Regions from separate parts of the Phytopseudomonas daroniae genome, predicted to be linked through region 2. Evidence: predicted binding sites of a transcription regulator. Region 2 holds the regulator's gene; each other region holds the start of a gene.
What was found. The regulator sigma-54, encoded in region 2, starts transcription at its own class of promoters, with help from an activator protein. The targets are predictions, from matches to a motif close to ANTGGCATNNANNTTGCTNT.

Region 1 (2,267 bases), on a different contig from region 2:
TGAGGCTGGTGGCACAGAAGAAGCAGATGACGCCGGAGGCCAGGCCGATGATCATCGCGCCCATAGGGCCGACGGTTCCGGCGGCTGGGGTGATGGCGACCAGGCCGGCAACCACGCCGGAAGCGATACCCAGCGCGCTCGGTTTGCCGTGGGTGATCCACTCGGCGAACATCCAGCTCAGGGCAGCGGCGGCGGTGGCGATCTGGGTAACCAGCATGGCCATGCCGGCGGTGTCGTCAGCCGCGGCCGCGGAGCCGGCATTGAAACCGAACCAGCCGACCCAGAGCATGGCGGCACCGACCAGGGTGTAGCCCAGGTTGTGCGGCGCCATGGCCACGCTCGGGAAGCCCTTGCGCTTGCCCAGCACGATGCAGGCGATCAGGCCAGCGATACCGGCATTGATGTGCACCACGGTGCCACCGGCGAAGTCCAGCACGCCCCAGTCCCACATCAGCGCACCGTCGCCACTCCAGACCATGTGCGCGATCGGCGCATAGACCAGGGTGAACCAGACGGTCATGAACACCAGCATGGCCGAGAACTTCATGCGCTCGGCGAAAGCGCCGACGATCAGGGCCGGGGTGATGATGGCGAAGGTCATCTGGAAGGTGACGAATACGCTTTCCGGGAAGGCCTCCGTCAGCGAATCCTTGGTCAGGTTGCCGAGGAACATGTTGCCCAGGCCGCCCACGAAGGAACTGAAGTTGGTCACGCCGGCTTCCATCCCGGTGGTGTCGAACGCCAGGCTATAGCCGTAGGCGAACCACAGCAGGCTCATCAACGCGGTGATGGCGAAGCACTGCATCATCACCGACAGGACGTTCTTGGAACGCACCATGCCAGCGTAGAACAACGCCAGGCCGGGAATGGTCATGAACAGCACCAGAGCGGTGGCGGTCAGCATCCAGGCCGTGTCACCGGAATTCAGCGTCGCTTCCTGGGCCATGGCCAGGCCCGGGAAAAACAGGGACGAAAGGGCTCCAAGCCCTGCGATTCTTCGCAGAGTCATGATTTAACTCCTGGGACGTATGGGGGTGGGGGCGGAGCTTAGATCGCGTCGGTATCGGTTTCGCCGGTACGGATGCGGATCGCCTGTTCCAGGTTGACTACGAAAATCTTGCCGTCACCGATCTTGCCGGTGTTGGCAGCTTTGGTGATGGCTTCAATGACACGATCCAACTGATCGTCGGCGATGGCCACGTCGATCTTTACCTTGGGCAGGAAATCGACGACGTATTCGGCGCCGCGGTACAGCTCGGTGTGACCCTTCTGACGACCGAAGCCTTTCACTTCGGTAACGGTGATGCCTTGCACCCCGATTTCCGACAGCGACTCGCGAACGTCGTCCAGCTTGAACGGCTTGATGATGGCAGTGACTAGTTTCATGAAACTCTCTCCCGTGTAAGGTGGACTTGCCCCAGGAATTCTTACCCCGTCGCAAGTCTAAGCTCAGTGTCTGGCTTTTGTATGCATCGGTTGCCAACACAGGCTGATCCGATACCACCAACCGCTCCCGGCGAAACATTCCCCGCCCGCACGATACAACCGAACCGCATCAGTGCATGGGTCATGAGCGACTAAGCAGAAAGCTTGCCAATACCGACAAAGCGCCTCATTTCAGGACGTTACGGGAGCGTGGAGGCTTAACGGGAAATATCCCCAGCAGCCGACGCACCAGAACGGCGCCAAACCGCACCCCGCACCGCACGCTATTGGTGCAAACACCTCGACCCGTTCACAAAAACCGCCGTGCTACACTGCCGCCAATCGTTTCCGGAAGGTTCCCATGCTGCCACCCAAAGCTCTGCTCGACGCCCTCAGCAGCCAGGCCACACGCCTGCTCAGCGGTGATAATCCCTTGCCACGCAGCGAGATCGAGAGCCAGCTCAAGGCTCTGTTGCAAGGCACCTTCAGCAAGCTGGATCTGGTCAGCCGCGAAGAGTTCGATAGCCAGATGGTGGTTCTGGCCCGCACTCGTGCTCGCCTCGAGGCCCTGGAAGCCAAGGTCGCAGAAATCGAGTCGCGCACCACGCCAGCGCAGCAAACACCGGTCGAGTAACCTGCTCGGCACGATCAAGGAGTGATCGATGTCATTGGCCATAGTCCATAGCCGTGCCCAGGTCGGCGTAGACGCCCCAGCCGTTACCGTCGAGGCCCACCTGGCCAACGGCCTGCCATCCCTGGCGCTGGTCGGCTTGCCGGAAACGGCGGTCAAGGAAAGCAAGGATCGCGTGCGCAGTGCCATCCTCAACTGCGCGCTGGACTTC
Region 2 (2,267 bases):
CCAGGCAGGCGGCAGTGGGGAATGGCGATGCCATTGCCGAAGCCGGTCGAGCCGAGCTTTTCCCGGGCGATCAGGCTTTCATAGATGGTCTGGCCATCGAGATCGGGCAGGTCGCGCGCGATCACGGCGGCTATCTGTTCGAGTACGCGTTTTTTACTGCCGCCCGGCACGTTCACGAGGGAACGGCCGGGGGTCAGGATATTTTCAAGTCGGATCATAGGAGAAGGACGAGGTCAGCGGGCCATTGCGCCCTGCTGGCGGTCGAGCTGTTTTTCCTTGTGCTTGATGAGTTGGCGGTCGAGTTTGTCGGTCAGTAGATCGATGGCTGCGTACATGTCGTCATGTTCGGCATTGGCCACCACTTCGCCTCCGGCGATATGCAAGGTAGCTTCGACTTTCTGCTTGAGCTTTTCGACCTCCAGGATGACCTGCACATTGGTGATCTTGTCGAAGTGTCGCTCGAGACGCCCGAGCTTTTCTTCGATGTAGCTGCGTAGTGCGTCTGTCACATCCAGCTGGTGTCCACTGATGTTGACTTGCATACCGCTTCTCCTTGTTGCCGTGTGTGAGTGGCAGGCTTTCAAACCTGCCGCAGGAACACTGGGGGCTTTGCTACAAGGGCACCTTACATCAGTCGCTTGCGTTCGCTCGAAGGCGCTATACCGAGCGATTCACGGTACTTGGCGACTGTGCGGCGCGCCACTTGAATGCCCTGTGCTTCCAGTAGACCAGCGATCTTGCTATCGCTCAATGGCTTTTTCGCATTTTCCGCAGCGACCAGTTTCTTGATGATCGCGCGGATCGCGGTGGACGAACATTCGCCGCCTTCGGAGGTGCTGACGTGGCTGGAGAAGAAGTATTTCAGCTCGTAAATGCCACGCGGCGTGTGCATGTATTTCTGCGTGGTGACGCGTGAAATGGTCGATTCGTGCATGCCTACCGCTTCAGCGATGTCGTGCAGCACCAGAGGCTTCATGGCTTCATCGCCGTAGTCGAGGAAGCCACGCTGATGCTCGACGATCTGCGTCGCAACCTTCATCAGGGTCTCGTTGCGGCTCTGCAGGCTCTTGATGAACCAGCGCGCTTCCTGCAGCTGGTTACGCATGAAGGTGTTGTCGGCGCTGGAATCGGCACGTTTGACGAAACCTGCATACTGCGCATTGACGCGCAGGCGCGGCATGGCTTCCTGATTGAGCTCCACCAGCCAGCGGTCGTTGTGCTTGCGCACGATCACGTCAGGTACCACGTACTCGGGCTCGCTGGATTCGATCTGCGAACCGGGGCGTGGGTTGAGGCTCTGGATCAGTTCGATGATCGGACGCAGCTCATCTTCCTTGAGCTTCATGCGGCGCATCAGTTGGCTGTAGTCGCGGCTGCCGAGCAGATCGAGATAATCGCTCGTCAGGCGTTGGGCTTCGCTCAGCCAGGGCGTGTTGGTCGGCAGTTGGCGCAGTTGCAGAAGCAGGCATTCGCGCAGGTCGCGGGCCGCGATGCCGGACGGCTCGAATTGCTGGATGCGATGCAGCACGGCTTCGACTTCGTCGAGCTCGACATCGAGTTCGGGGTCGAAGGCGTCGGTGATTTCCTCGAGGGTTTCTTCGAGGTAGCCCTGGCCGTTGATGCAGTCGATCAGCGTGACGGCGATCAGGCGATCCTTGTCGGACATCGGTGCCAGGTTGAGTTGCCAGAGCATGTGGCTCTGCAGGCTTTCCCCGGCAGAGGTGCGAGTGGTGAAGTCCCACTCGTCATCATCATTGCTCGGCAGGCTGCTGGCGCTGGTCTGGTAGACATCTTCCCAGGCGGTATCGACAGGTAGTTCGTTGGGAATGCGCTCGCCCCATTCGCCTTCTTCCAGGTTGTCGACGGTCTGTGTGTTTTCCTGGAAGGTCGGTTCCTGAAATTTCTCTTCCTGGGTGGCGCTCGCAGTGGCACTTTCCGCGCCGTCGGCCATGGGATCCGAGTCGAAGTCGTCGCCTTCTTCCTGACGCTCGAGCATCGGGTTGGACTCCAGCGCCTCCTGGATCTCCTGTTGCAGATCCAGGGTCGACAGTTGGAGCAGGCGAATGGCTTGTTGCAGCTGCGGTGTCATCGTCAGCTGCTGGCCCATTTTCAGGACTAGCGATGGTTTCATTGCAGACCTTATCCGGCGTCTGTGCGCGATCCACGACAGGGCGCCAAAGCGCCACTAGGAAGCAAATTATATGCCTGAATCAGAGTGCTTTGCCTAGGGCCTGTTACCATTTCATTGCAGCAATGCCGTGAGGGTA
Region 3 (2,267 bases), on a different contig from region 2:
GACCGATGAACTCAGCCAGTGGCTCAACCGCCTGTTCGACGGCCAGCCCAGCGCTGGCTCCGTACAACCTCATCTGCAGCGTGACGCCCGGTTGTTCAGCAGCCTGCAGCGGCTGCAGCGCGACTGGGACGAGTTGCAGCGCATCCGCCAGCAGGCCGAATGCCAGGCGCCGCCGCCATGCAGTGCCGAGGAGTACGCCGCGCTCAAGGGAGACCTCGCCGAGGCCCAAGCGCAGATCGGTGGGCTCATCCACGAACGCGACGACAGCCAGCGACGCCTGCACGACCTGGAGGCCGAACGCGCCCAGTGGGACGAGGAGCGCCAGGTCTGGGAACTGACCAGGCGCACCCTCACCGAAGGCAGCTGGGCGATGAACGTAGTGGGCGGTGACCCCGATCACCCGCAGAACCTGATTCGCTGGTCCGAGCAATTCCGCGAGCTGATCGGCTACAACGCCGAGGAATTTCCCGATGGCTGGGACAGCTACTTCAAGGTGGTCAACGCCGACGACCTGAAACAGGTCATGCAGACCTTCAATGCCTCGATGGTCGACACCGGCGGCGACGGTTTCTATGCCGTCGAATACCGCATGCGCCACAAGACCCGTGGCGAGGTGTGGTTCCGCGAACGCGGCCGCTGCCTGCGTGACGGCCAGGGCCGCCTGCTCTACGTCACCGGCGCCGTACGCGAGATCAGCGACGAAAAGACCGCCGCCACGCTGCACCAGCGCGAGCAGGCCAACATCCAGGCCACCTACGCACAGATCGCCCAGGTCGCCGGGGGGATTCGCAGCATCGCCGAACAAACCAACCTGCTGGCGCTCAACGCCGCCATCGAAGCCGCCCGTGCCGGCGATCAGGGCCGTGGCTTCGCCGTGGTCGCCGATGAGGTGCGCAATCTGGCGCGGCGCACCCAGGACTCGGTGCAGCAGATCCAGGGCATGTTGCAGAAGGAACGCTCGGGCGAACCAACTTCAGGCGCTGGCCACTGAAGGTGAACAAAAAAAGGGCACTGCAAACCCGTCAACGCCATAGACAGCAAGGGCTAGAGCCCTTTAGCCCTGGCACATTCATTGCTTTCCCAATAAGAAACTTTGTTTATCAGAAATAAAAATGGCTGGAAGCCTTTTTAACGTCGCTTGCGACGGCCCTAAGGGGGCCGCCAGGGATGGCAGGCCATAAAACATGCTTCGACTCGACCTGCCTGCGCACCACTTAATTCCAATAAACCGCTTTCGAGGATTCAGTGATGGAAGAACAGAAAACGCCTACGCTCGAAGAGCTGCAGGCCCTGATCGAAATGACCAATACCCTGAACATGGAAATGTTCTATTGGTGGTGTACCGCACTGATGATCTGCATCCACGCAGGTTTTCTGTCTTATGAAATTGGCGCCTCGCGCCTGAAGAACGCCCTGGCCGCGGGCGTGAAGAACATCCTCGCGTTCGGCTTCATCGTACCCAGCGTGTTCCTGCTCGGCTGGGCGGTCTACAACGCCTTCCCCGATGGCCTGGTACCGCGCATGGACGCCCTGATGGATGGCATGCCGTGGAGCCAGGCCATGGGCCCGAACATCCAGGACAACGCCACCGGCATCTTCTGGGGCGCGTTCGCGCTGTTCGCCGCCACCACCGGATCGATTCTCTCGGGCGCGATCATCGAGCGTGCACGGATGAGCGCATTCATCATCATGACCATCGTGCTCGGCGGCTTTCTCTGGCTGCTGGCCGCCGCCTGGGGCTGGCATCCGGAAGGCTGGCTGACCGTCAAATGGGGCTACCATGACGTCGGCGCGGCAGGCGTGGTGCACATGATCGCCGGCTTCTTCGCCCTTGGCGTGCTGATCAATCTCGGTGCACGCATCGGCCGCTTCAACCCGGACGGCAGCGCCAACGCCATCGTCGGCCACAGCATGCCGATGAGCGTGGTCGGCCTGATGCTGATCATCGTCGGCTTCTTCGGCTTCCTCGGCGGCTGCATCATCTACAACTCCGGCGCCCAATGGATCAACATCTACGGTCAGCCAACCAACCTCTCCGCCTTCTCCTTCAACACCCTGATGGGCTTCGCCGGCGGCCTGATCGGCGCCTACCTGACCACTCGCGAACCCTACTGGATGATGTCCGGCGGCCTGGTCGGCATCATTTCGGTCGCGCCCGGCCTGGATCTCTACCACCCCGGGCTGGCCTACCTGATCGGCATGGGCGTATCGGCCATGGCGCCGCTGGTCAACAACATGCTGCTCAAATTCAGGCTGGACGACGCCGT

Region 1: the regulator sigma-54 is predicted to act here: its motif matches at 1,579-1,598, upstream of glnK (P-II family nitrogen regulator).
Region 3: the regulator sigma-54 is predicted to act here: its motif matches at 1,060-1,079, upstream of DNK10_RS11880 (ammonium transporter).

Annotation. Positions count from the first base shown of each region.
Region 1 is NZ_QJUJ01000014.1:80,831-83,097, reverse strand. It holds gene DNK10_RS24225 (ammonium transporter) at 1-1,009, opposite strand, end outside; gene glnK (P-II family nitrogen regulator) at 1,048-1,386, opposite strand; gene DNK10_RS24215 (accessory factor UbiK family protein) at 1,787-2,059, shown strand; gene DNK10_RS24210 (YifB family Mg chelatase-like AAA ATPase) at 2,088-2,267, shown strand, end outside.
Region 2 is NZ_QJUJ01000001.1:531,484-533,750, reverse strand. It holds gene ptsN (PTS IIA-like nitrogen regulatory protein PtsN) at 1-218, opposite strand, end outside; gene hpf (ribosome hibernation-promoting factor, HPF/YfiA family) at 234-542, opposite strand; gene DNK10_RS02615 (RNA polymerase factor sigma-54) at 626-2,131, opposite strand.
Region 3 is NZ_QJUJ01000004.1:223,613-225,879, forward strand. It holds gene DNK10_RS26310 (methyl-accepting chemotaxis protein) at 1-991, shown strand, start outside; gene DNK10_RS11880 (ammonium transporter) at 1,249-2,267, shown strand, end outside.